2 regions of the Mesorhizobium waitakense genome follow, and region 2 is predicted to be linked to the other one. Evidence: riboswitches for the same ligand, from Rfam matches in the RefSeq annotation. Region 2 holds a riboswitch; the other holds the start of a gene.
The links. A riboswitch is a leader RNA that binds a small molecule or an ion and turns the genes downstream of it on or off. The one in region 2 is predicted to bind S-adenosylmethionine.

Region 1: it holds a riboswitch for S-adenosylmethionine, as region 2 does, so the genes downstream of both, AC07FD_RS20330 (O-succinylhomoserine sulfhydrylase) here and AC07FD_RS16135 (hypothetical protein) in region 2, are expected to answer to the same signal.

Annotation. Positions count from the first base shown of each region.
Region 1 is NZ_JBWKME010000094.1:57,845-63,528, reverse strand. Features, by position in the region: gene AC07FD_RS20345 (Hsp33 family molecular chaperone) at 1-269, shown strand, start outside; gene apaG (Co2+/Mg2+ efflux protein ApaG) at 307-699, opposite strand; gene AC07FD_RS20335 (ceramide glucosyltransferase) at 923-2,074, shown strand; gene AC07FD_RS20330 (O-succinylhomoserine sulfhydrylase) at 2,089-3,279, opposite strand; SAM riboswitch at 3,337-3,414, opposite strand; gene AC07FD_RS20325 (2'-deoxycytidine 5'-triphosphate deaminase) at 3,553-4,647, shown strand; gene AC07FD_RS20320 (ABC transporter substrate-binding protein) at 4,748-5,521, shown strand; gene araD1 (AraD1 family protein) at 5,567-5,684, opposite strand, start outside.
Region 2 is NZ_JBWKME010000069.1:31,053-36,736, reverse strand. Features, by position in the region: gene AC07FD_RS16150 (hypothetical protein) at 181-546, shown strand; gene AC07FD_RS16145 (hypothetical protein) at 719-1,132, shown strand; gene AC07FD_RS16140 (hypothetical protein) at 1,429-1,716, shown strand; SAM-I-IV-variant riboswitch at 1,874-1,973, shown strand; gene AC07FD_RS16135 (hypothetical protein) at 2,005-2,577, shown strand; gene AC07FD_RS16130 (SMP-30/gluconolactonase/LRE family protein) at 3,128-4,033, shown strand; gene AC07FD_RS16125 (alpha-hydroxy acid oxidase) at 4,030-5,277, shown strand; gene AC07FD_RS16120 (RraA family protein) at 5,274-5,684, shown strand, end outside.

The sequences.
Region 1 (5,684 bases), on a different contig from region 2:
CCATCGAGCCGACCGAACTGATCGACCCGACGATCGGCGCCGAGCGGCTCCTGTACAGGCTGTTCCACGAGCATGGCGTGCGCGTCTTCGGCGGCGTACCGGTCGCCGACCAGTGCTCATGCTCGAGGGACAAGATCCGTGGCATCCTCGAGGGCTTCTCGGCGCAGGAGATCAAGGACAGCACCGAAGACGGCGGCATCCACGTCGCCTGCGAATTCTGCTCGAAGCAATATGACTTCGATCCGGCGGAATTTGCGGCGGCCCAGTAGAGAACGCGCCTCACCGGCTGCGGCCGGTGAGGCGAAGCTAATTCATCGTCCGCCGCGTCCCCGGCAGATCGAGTGAGAAGGCGGGGATGGCGATGTCGAACGTCTCGCCCCGCTTGTTGCGCATCGTGTAGTGCCCGACCATGATGCCGGACGGTGTCGAAAGCGGGCAACCGGACGTGTATTGATAGCTGTCGCCGGGGTTGAGTTCGGGCTGGTCGCCGACGACACCTGGACCGCGCACCTCCTCGACCCGGCCGGTGCCGTCGGTGATGTGCCAATAGCGCGACAACAACTGCACGAACTCATCCGACTGGTTGTCGATCGTTATCTGATAGCCCCAGACATAGCGGTTCTCCGACGGATCCGAGCGGTCCTCCAGATAGAACGGCCTGACCTGCACTTCGATGTTGCGCGTCACGGCGCGGTACATAAGCGGCTCCAAAACAATCCAGGTCGAACTGTCCTCGCTCCGAGCGAGCAGGTCAACGTGCGCGTCTTGTCGCGCCCGGCCTGAAAGGCAGGTGCCGACAAAGAATGTCATTTAAGTGACACATGACAATGGTGGTGTGCACGAAGCGGGCGACTCGGCGCTCTGTCGAACTATTGAAAACGGCCATCACGCGGGCCGTCTTTTCTGGAGTGGCCAGGTCTCGATGGAACTCACCCTCATAGCCGCCTCGCTTTCGATCGCTCTCATCCTTTCAAACCTCGCCAGCATCCTGCTCGCCGCTTCGCGTCTGAAGCGGCACCGCACCATCGCGCCGCCGGCCGGCAAGCCACTGCCGGTGTCGATTATCGTGCCATCTCGTGGTGTCGGGCCGTTCACGCAGGAGACGCTGGAGCGCGCCCTCTCGCTCGACTGGCCGCGCTACGAACTGGTCTTCTGCGTCGCCCATGCCGACGATCCGGTGGTCAGGCTGATCCGTGCCGCCATCGCCCGTTCTCCCAAGGTGCCGGCGCGGCTGCTGATCGGCGACGACCGCATCAGCGCCAACCCGAAACTCAACAATTGCGTCAAGGGTTGGGAGGCGGCGCGCCACGATTGGGTTGTCCTGGCCGATTCCAACGTGTTGATGCCGAGAGACTACGTCCAGCACCTGATGGCTGCATGGCGGCCGGACACCGGCCTTGTCTGCTCGACGCCGATCGGCTCGCGGCCCGCTGGCTTCTGGGCCGAGGTCGAGTGCGCTTTCCTCAACACGCTGCAGGCGCGCTGGCAATATGCCGGCGAGGCGCTTGGCCTCGGCTTTGCCCAGGGCAAGAGCATGCTCTGGAACAAGCCGATGCTCGACGCCAGTGGCGGCATCCGTGCGCTCGCCGCCGAGATCGCCGAGGACGCTGCCGCGACCAAGCTGGTCAATGGCCTTGGCCTGCGCGTCAATCTCGTCGCCGCGCCCTTCGAGCAACCGCTCGGCCGGCGCACCTTTGACGAGATCTGGTCGCGTCAGGCCCGTTGGGCGCGCCTGCGCCGCGTCACCTTCCCATGGTTTTTCGCACCCGAAATCCTGACCGGGGCAGTGGTGCCGCTGGCACTCGCGCTGTTGGCGGCGGCAAGCGCCGGCCTCAGCCTCTCGGCAACCGCCATTGCCGTGCTGGCGGCCTTCTACCTTCCGGAGTGCGCCCTGGCCTGGTCCAAGGGCTGGTACCTGTCGCCGCGCATGGTCGCGGCGATCATGATGCGCGACCTGATCCTGCCGGCGATGTGGGCGCGCGGCTGGCTGGGTGGCGCCGTCGACTGGCGCGGCAACGCGATGACCATCGGCACCAAGGCAGCCGAGCTGGAAGAGACGCCGTCCGGCGCCTGATAGCCAAAGGCTTCTTACTTTGCCGACTTCAGCGCCTGTTCGATGTCTTCCAGAAGATCGTCGGTATCCTCCAGGCCGACCGACAGCCTGAGCGTGCCCGGCCCGATGCCGAGTTCGGCACGCGCCTCGTCGCTCAGATTCTTGTGCGTAGTCGTCGCCGGATGGGTGATCAGGCTCTTGGCATCGCCAAGATTGTTGGAGATCAGCACGATGTCGAGCGCGTTCTGCAAGGCGAAGGCCGCCTGCTTGCCTCCCTTGACGTCCAGGCAGATCAGCGTCGAGCCGCCCGACATCTGCTTCTTGACGATGGCCGCCTGTGGGTGGTCAGCACGGCCGGGATAGATGACGCGGGCGATTTCGGGCCGCTCGGCCAGGAAATCCGCGATCCTGCCGGCGCTTTCCGTTTGCTGGCGCACGCGCAGCGGCAGCGTCTCCAGCCCCTTCAGCAGCGTCCAGGCATTGAACGGCGACAGGCTGGGGCCGGTGTGGCGGAAATAGTCGTGCAGGTTCTCGTCGATCCACTTCTTGTCCGACAGGATGACGCCGCCGAGACAGCGGCCCTGGCCGTCAATATGCTTGGTCGCCGAGTAGACGACGATGTGCGCACCGAGCTGCAGCGGCTTCTGCTGCAGGGGCGTGGCAAAGACATTGTCGACGATCAGCCGCGCACCGATCGAATTGGCAAGCGCGGCAACCGCGGCGATGTCGACCACTTCCAGCGTTGGGTTGGTCGGGCTTTCCAGGAAGAACAGCTTGGTGTTCGGCTTGACCGCTTTTTCCCAGTTGGCGATGTCGGTGCCGTCGACCAGCGTCGCCTCGATGCCATATTTCGGCGCCAGCGTCTCGACCACCCAGCGGCAGGAGCCGAACAGCGCGCGTGCTGCCACGATATGATCGCCGGCCTTGGCGCTGCACAACAGCGAGGCCGTCACCGCGGCCATGCCGGATGCGGTGGCGCGCGCGTCCTCGGCGCCTTCGAGCGCGCACATGCGCTTTTCGAACATGTCGACGGTCGGGTTGGCGTAGCGCGAGTAGATGAATCCCGGCTCCTCCCCCTTGAAGCGGGCTTCGGCGGCCTGCGCCGTTTCGTAGACATAGCCCTGGGTCAGGTACATCGCCTCGGAGGTTTCGCCGAAACCGGAACGCAGGGTTCCGCTATGCACGAGTGTCGTTTGAGGCTTCCAGTTACGCTTCTTGGTGCTCATCGCTTTTGTTCCAGACACAAAAAAACCGGCCGCGAAAGTCGCAACCGGTCCATACGGCCTTGCGGCCCGACGGTCCTTTAGCGACTTGTTTAACGTGGCTGCAAGCCGACCGGCCAAATCACCACGGGATAACGACCCTTTAGACCCGCGCCACGCTTGCGTCAATTGCCGGCTTGATTAAGAGGTTTGTACCAAGCAGGTTCCGCAGCAGTGTTCCACGGTTTTGCGGCAAGAACCTGCGAACAGAAAATCGCCTGGCCTAGGAGTGGAGCCTTGCGGCAGACAGGCATTCTTCCCGATCAGGACATTTCGGCGCTGTTCCGGTCCGGCGCGCTGAAGTCGGCGCGCGCGTTCGATGCCGATCAGATCCAGCCGGCGAGCCTGGATCTACGGCTCGGCGACAAGGCCTGGCGGGTGCGGGCCTCGTTCCTGCCGGGTCCCAACCACAAGGTTTCGGAAAAGCTCGACCGGTTGCAGCTGCACGAGATCAATCTCGCAGAGGGGGCGGTGCTGGAGACCGGCTGCGTCTATATCGTGCCCTTGCTTGAAAGCCTGGCATTGCCGGCGGACATTTCGGCCTCGGCCAATCCGAAGAGTTCGACCGGGCGGCTCGACATCTTCACCCGCGTCATGACCGATCGCGGCCACGAGTTCGACAAGATCGCCGCCGGCTATCACGGCCCACTCTATCTCGAGGTCAGCCCGCGCACCTTTCCGATCGTCGTGCGTACCGGTTCGCGTCTGTCCCAGATCCGTTTCCGCACCGGCAATGCACTGCTCTCGGAAGCCGAGCTGCATGACCTGCATCGCGCCGAGATGCTGGTCGCAACCGAGCCGCCGAACATTTCCGGCGGCGGCATCGCACTGTCGATCGATCTCAACGGCGATCAGAACGGCCTGGTCGGCTATCGCGGCAAGCATCACACCGGTCTCGTCGATGTCGACAAGCGCGCGGCACAAGAGGTCGTCGACTTCTGGGAGCCGATCCACAAGAGCGGCGCCGGCGAACTGGTGCTCGATCCCGATGAATTCTACATCCTCGTCAGCCAGGAAGCGGTGCATGTGCCGCCGCTCTACGCCGCCGAGATGACACCGTTCGATCCGCTGGTCGGCGAGTTCCGCGTCCACTATGCCGGCTTCTTCGATCCGGGTTTCGGCCATTTGGCGTCCGGCGGCACCGGCAGTCGCGCAGTGCTCGAAGTGCGCAGCCACGAAGTGCCGTTCATCCTCGACCATGGCCAGATCGTCGGCCGGCTGGTCTACGAGCATATGCTGAAGCGGCCGCAGGCGCTCTACGGCACCGATCTCGGCTCCAACTACCAGGCGCAAGGCCTGAAGCTGTCCAAGCATTTCCGCCCAGCGCGCTGAACCCAATTCCCGTCGGGCAATACACTTGCCTGCGCTGGCTCGTCATGCTTGGCTGGCTTTCTGGTCGCCAAGCTGGCGGCGTTCAAGGGGAACCAAGAAAATGCGGATTTCAAAATGGATCATATCGGCAGCAGGTGCTGCCGTGTTGCTGATGGCGGCCGGCTCTCTGTCGGCGCAGGCTGCTGAGAAACTGAAGATCGGTACCGAGGGTGCCTATCCGCCGTTCAACACCATCACCCCGGACGGCAATGTTGTTGGCTTCGATATCGACATCGCCAATGCGCTGTGCGCGCAGATGAAGGTCGAGTGCGAGATCGTCACCCAGGACTGGGACGGCATCATCCCCGCCCTGCAGGCCAAGAAATTCGATGCCATCATCGCCTCGATGAGCATCACCGAGGAGCGCAAGAAGCAGGTCTCCTTCACCAACAAATACTATACGACTCCGCTCGCGCTGGTGGCGCCGAAGGATACCGAACTCACCTCGACCGAACCGGCAGCGCTTGCCGGCAAAACGGTCGGCGCTCAGGCTTCGACCACGCAGGCCGACTATGCCCAGAATGTCTACGGCAAGGCTGGCGCGGAGGCGAAACTCTACCCGACCCAGGAAGAGGCGATCACCGATCTGACGAACGGCCGTCTCGATGCCGTCATCTCTGACAAGTTCGTGCTGGTGGACTGGTTGAAGAAGGCAAGTGAAGGCTGTTGCAAGCTGGTCGGCGACGTCAAGGGTACGGAGACCCAGGCCGGCATTGCCGTTCGCCTGGAAGACACCGCGCTACGCGACAAGCTCAATGCGGCAATAGACGCCATCGTTGCCGACGGTACCTACAAGAAGATCCAGGCCAAGTACTTCGACTTCGATATTTATTGAGATTCGAACGGCCGACCTCCCCCACTCGTGGGGGAGGTCGTGCTGTCAAAGCGCCTTCACCGCCACCTTGACCGGCTGCTCGATCTCGAGTGGGTTGCGCAGCGGCAGGCCAAAATCCTTGGCCTCGATTTCGAACACATCGCCGGCCTCGGTCTTGATTCCG
Region 2 (5,684 bases):
TCAATGCGAAGAATTGGGTTCCCGCGATGCGGACGAACAGCTCGGCTCTGGTAACGCAGATCATCAAATAAAAAAGCTCCGGCCCGCGCCCGCATCGCCGTCGGGCAATGGCGAAACCAGCAGTGCTTCACTGTCCTGAGAACCGGGCCGTCTGCCCAATGCGATAGGAATGCAATGAGATTGATTGCCGCCCTGGGCGCACCTCTACTGGTCCTGTTGGGAAACTCGCTGGCTACTGCCGAGACGCTCCGTTGTGACATCACGTCCAAATACATCTGTCAGTCGTCCGGCTGCCAGCCCGCGAAAACGACGGTATTCGATGTCATCGATCTCGACCGAAAGACCATTGCCCGATGCGACTCAACGGGTTGCGATAGTTATGACGCCACTATTTCTGTGAGCGGCGCCTTCCTGAATATCGCCGTTCCGTCCCATAGCATGATGGCCAAGGTTGCTGCAGCCGGCGATTTCGTCGAGGTCGTGACTTTGGTCGGCCAAGTCTACACGAGCTTCGGATTGTGCAAGGGTAATAAGGGTGCACAATGAGAATCTTGTATTTGACTAGAACCGCGCGAGCGCATCATACGCGAAATTTGGCACGACTGGCTGCGGCCATGAACAGTACCTTGCGTCCCAATGACTTGTGTAAGCTGGTCCTGCCGGAACGGGCGTGAAGAACGTGAACCTTTTCAGAAGTGCAGGTCACGGAGTCCAAACGATGAAAAAACTGATATTCGCGGCGGCGCTTGCCTTTGGCTTCACCGACGTGGCGCGCGCCACGACGACCATCATGGAATGCGGCCCGTCCAAGGGACAAGCCTACTACAAATCCGGCTGGACTGAGGACGGGATCAAAGAAGGTCGGCTGGCGCTGATCCGCAGCGATGACGGAACGCTCGACGTTACGATCGGCGACGCCACCGGCACACATTTCACTGCAAAGCAGGATGGCGCAACGGTTATCACTCTGCTGGATGGACCGACGGAATGGGCGGTGCTGGCGGCCTACCCGCTCAACGTCACGGAAATCTACGTCTTCAACCGGATCGCCGGTGAGGTCACGTGGGTCCAGCAGAAATACGGCGTCGCCCCGATTAGGAAGGCGGCGGCATTCCGCGCGTCCTGCCAATGAACGAAATGCTTGCGGACAGGCCAGTAAGGACGCGGGCGGCATGGCCCGGCAACCGGCACGGCAGTGCTGTCGCGAGCGGCGAGCCGGGTTGAGGGGGTAGCGTTGTGGAGAAGCGTCTGATCGTCGCGTTGGCAGCGATGGTGATGGGTAGCTCGGCGATGTCTGCCGAGGCTGCTGAGTGGAGCCCGACATATTTGGGCTGCGCCTTCACGGAGTCGGCATTTTCGGCTACGGACGACACTTACCCGGACCATCGTGATTAAAAGCGACTGAAGGTAGGCTCGACAAGATTTGAATTGGCGTTCGCTGCTATCGACCTTTCGGCGCACCGTGCGCAGCTGATCGGAAATCAGGGATCGGCGCAGATCATTGCCCAGCGAGGTGGCTTTGAGAGCGTGGTATTTCTGGAGTGGACGCCACTAGGCAGTGTGAATTTGACGACTGTGCTTTCTCCCACGAAAGACGGCACGATCCGAGCGGTGACATCGAGGCACATCGCGGAGCCGTTCAGCGGTTACATGGCCTCTCAGTACTTGGGCACCTGCAAGGATCACATCGGCGAGTTGCCGATGGCTGCGCAGTAGAGTTGTCGCCTGCCCCCTTCGGGAGGCCAAGGCAGGCTGGTTGTGGGGGCCCACTAATCTGCGAACGGACCTTCGCAACCAGATCGGCAGGTCAGGCCGCGCCGCGTAGATCGAGGCAGGCCACTCTTGTTGAGCCGGTTCTCATTTGCTATGCATCAGCCTGCATCCAGAGGGGGCTTCGGCCCCGCCAACCAGCCTTGACCGGCAACGGTGGTGACAATGATGTGGCCTCACTTGAGGCAACAGTAGGTCTCTCTCCAGATGCGTGTGTGAACTCTGGAGGTTTTTATGCTCTCACGACGTGGTTTTTTGATCGGAGCAGGCAGTCTGCTCACCGCGGCGTTCGTCAAGGACGCGCGAGCGTTCGTTGGTAGGACGGGCCAGCCCCTGCTCGCGTCCCCGGCGCAGGTCGCCGAGACCATGTGCTGGTATGACGGTGGCGAACAGGGCTACCTGCTGACTGTCGGTCATTGGACCTTCTGCCCCCCGCCGCCGACCTGGCGGGAGTTCTTTATCAGCGAGGGCATCGCACACGAGGCTGAGGCCGAACGCCGCGCCATTTGGGAGGAACACGAGATCGATCCCGGAGATTACGACGACGACGTCGACGGATTTTTCTGGGAGACCCGGTTCGATCTTGAGACGGGTCCGACAGCCAAGGCCTACCGTCTGCTGAAGAAGCTGGACCTTGGTCCAAAGCTCGAGCGCGGGAGCGATGAGCCCCATCTGGTGTTCTGCGATGGTGACGTCGCCAACGACGATAGCCGGTGGGTCGATGCAAGGGACCAACTCGCGCTCTCCCTCCTGCAGGCTCGGATGATCGATCTGAAGCTACCAATCAGAATTGCAAAGGGAGGTTGAGGGCCGACAAGATAGACGACAAAGTGAGGCCGACCACCAGCGCGCGGACCCCCAGTGTCACATCATATCAGTGTCGGTGCTGCGGCCGGGTCACAGCGGTGCCAAGCGAGGCCAAGGCACGTCTCTGTATGCGTTGTGTCCGTTTTGAGGGTGATGTGCATCCGGCTATGACAGAAGCGCGGATAGCGGCACACAACGCCCGCATTATGGGCATGCTCAAGTGAGGCCCTTTGGCGGTATTGATGACGTGTCAATCAGAGATCCCGGTTGATGGCCGACTATGCTCTCCATCAAGTGAGACCCCTGTCGGCCGAAGAGGACGGCTTGGAGGCGGACTTTCAAAATTTATTAACCTCCGTGGTCGGCACGCCCGGCACCGCGCCCCGCCGGGGTTCGTCGGCGGCGTGGGTGGGCGGTGGCTTGTGGGACCCCATCTAGCCGCACGTCCGGGGAACTGTCTTTCGAGTCGCCGGGTCCGGCTGAACGCCAGATCGCCAGGCTGGATGATACCCGACAAATCTTGGTAGGCTGTCGGTCTGGAGATCGCACGATGAACGAGGTTGAAAAGCTGGCAGTCGAGGTTGTCGCGAGCGGCCTCGGCTGGCCCGAAGGCCCGACGGTGCTCCCTGATGGGCGCGTGGTCATCGTCGAAAGCTATCGCAGCCAGCTGACGGCCATAGATCATGACGGAACTGCTCGCCAGTTCGCATATGTTGCGGGAGCGCCCAATGCCTGCGTTCTCGGATCGGATGGCCTTCTCTATGTCTGCCAGAACGGCGGCACGACCGGACCTTGGCGCGCCGCAGAGATGACAAAGCCATCGATCCAGCGAGTTGCCGAAGGCGGAAAGCCGGAAATCCTGCTGACCGAAATTGCGGGCATTCGGCTGAACGGTCCAAACGATCTCGTATTTGCCGCTGATGGCCGGCTTATCTTCAGCGATCCCGGCACATACAACCCCGGCAATCCGGACCCCAGCTACATCTTTGCCGTCAACCCCGATGGCAGTGCGTACCTTACTCTCGACTTCGACGAGCCGACCTTCCCGAATGGAGTGGCGATCGAGGCCGACGGCTCGATCGTCTGGGCTGAGTCCTACACGGGGTGCGTCAAGCGGCAGCGTCCGGATGGTTTCGTCGAAGACCTTGGCCGCTTGCCCGGGACGAACCCGATCCCCGACGGGCTTAAGATCGGTGCCGATGGCCGCCTTTACGTTACGGATATAGCCGCCAACGGGATTCATGTGCTCAGACCGGACGGCACAGCGGAAGGGTTCTTCGTTTGCGGCAAGGCAACGACCAACTGCGTCTTCTCGGGCGAGATGCTCTGGGTGACAAATGCCGGTGTGCTGGCGACCGGCAGCGAGCCCTCCTTCGAGGGGACGCTCTGCCGCATGCGTGTTCCGGGAGGCGGTGGACCGACGCACCACGGTCGCATCGGTGGTAAGAAGCCGTGAGTAGCTCCTCGACTCTCTCGAACCTAGCCCCTTTGGTCAACGGCGGCGCCCCCGTTGCGGCATCGCATGCTTCGCCGGCAGCGCTGAAGCGCCTGTACAGCGTGGCCGCGGTCCGCGACGCCGCGCGGCGAACTTTGCCGCGCCCGGTGTTCGACTTCGCCGACGGCGGCGCCGAAGATGAGCGAACGCTGCGCCGGAACGAGCGGGCTTTCAACGAGGTTGCCCTTCTGCCGCGACCACTCAATGGAGCGGCAACAAGGGATCTTTCCCTAGACCTCTTCGGAGCGAAGCTTGCCATCCCGCTCGGCATTGCGCCAACCGGCCTGGCCGGTCTGTTCTGGCCCGACGGCGAATGCGCAGCAGCCCGAGCCGCGGCAGCCGCCGGAACCTTCTACTGCGCCAGCCACGGCTCGACCTGCACGCTGGAGGACATAGCGGCCACTGGGAACGGCCTGCGGTGGATGCAGGTATTCGTCTATACCGATCGCGGCTTCACCCGAGAAATGGTGGATCGTGCAAGTGCGTCAGGATACGACGCGCTGGTGCTCACCATCGACAATCAGATGCTCGGCAACCGGGAACGCGACATCCGCAATGGTTTTGCCATTCCGCCGCGCTTCGGCGTGACAGGGACGCTGGCGGCCGCCACCAAGGCGGCGTGGCTGCTGCGTATGCGCACCCGACTCCCGAAGCTGACCTTCGGCAACTACGTGCGTCCCGGCGAGACAGCGACGGTCGGCGCGCTGGCGGGCCGCATGGCCGCACTGCTCGACCCCGGGCTCTCCTGGGCCGACGTCGACTGGTTGCGCACCGTTTGGTCAGGACCGCTGCTGCTGAAGGGTATCCTGCATCCCGCCGAAGCCGCCGAGGCCGTGGCGCGCGGTATCGACGGCATCATCGTGTCCAATCACGGCGGACGCCAGCTCGACGGCGCCGCCGCGTCGCTGGACGCGCTCCCGGCAGTCGTCGCGGCTGTCGCCGGCCGCATTCCAGTACTGATCGACGGCGGCATCAGGCGAGGCTCCGACGTGGTGAAGGCGCTGGCGCTCGGCGCCTCCTGCTGTCTGATCGGCCGGCCGCAACTATGGGGGCTCGCAGTCGCCGGTGAAGAGGGGGTGCGCCACGTACTGGAAATCTACCGCAACGAGATCGACCGGGTCATGGCGCTGATGGGGGCGCGGAGCCTTAGCGGCCTCGGGCCGGAATGTCTTTCGTTTATTCAGGGTATGAGGCCGCCACCATGATTGAAGACCCGCCGTTGCTCACCATCAAGCGCCGTTTCGAACGGCCTGCAGCAGAAATCATCAGTGCCTTTTCCGGTGTGCCCGTCAGCCAGGTCGTGGACGCCATGGGTGGGCGCGGGGCCTTGCACCACGCAATCAAGCCACTGTCGCCAAGTACTGCGATGCTGGCCGGCGTCGCCGTGACCTGTCACTGCGGCCCCGCCGACAATCTCGCGCTGTTTGGGGCGCTGGATGCCGCCGTAAGTGGCGATATCATCGTCGCGGCCACCGACAGCTTTGCCGGTGCCGCGGTGACTGGGGATTTGGTGCTCGGCATGGCGCGCAACAAGGGCGTCGCCGGCTTCATCACGGACGGCCTCGTCCGCGATATTGTCGGTATCGAGGCGGTCGGATTGCCGGTTTACTGT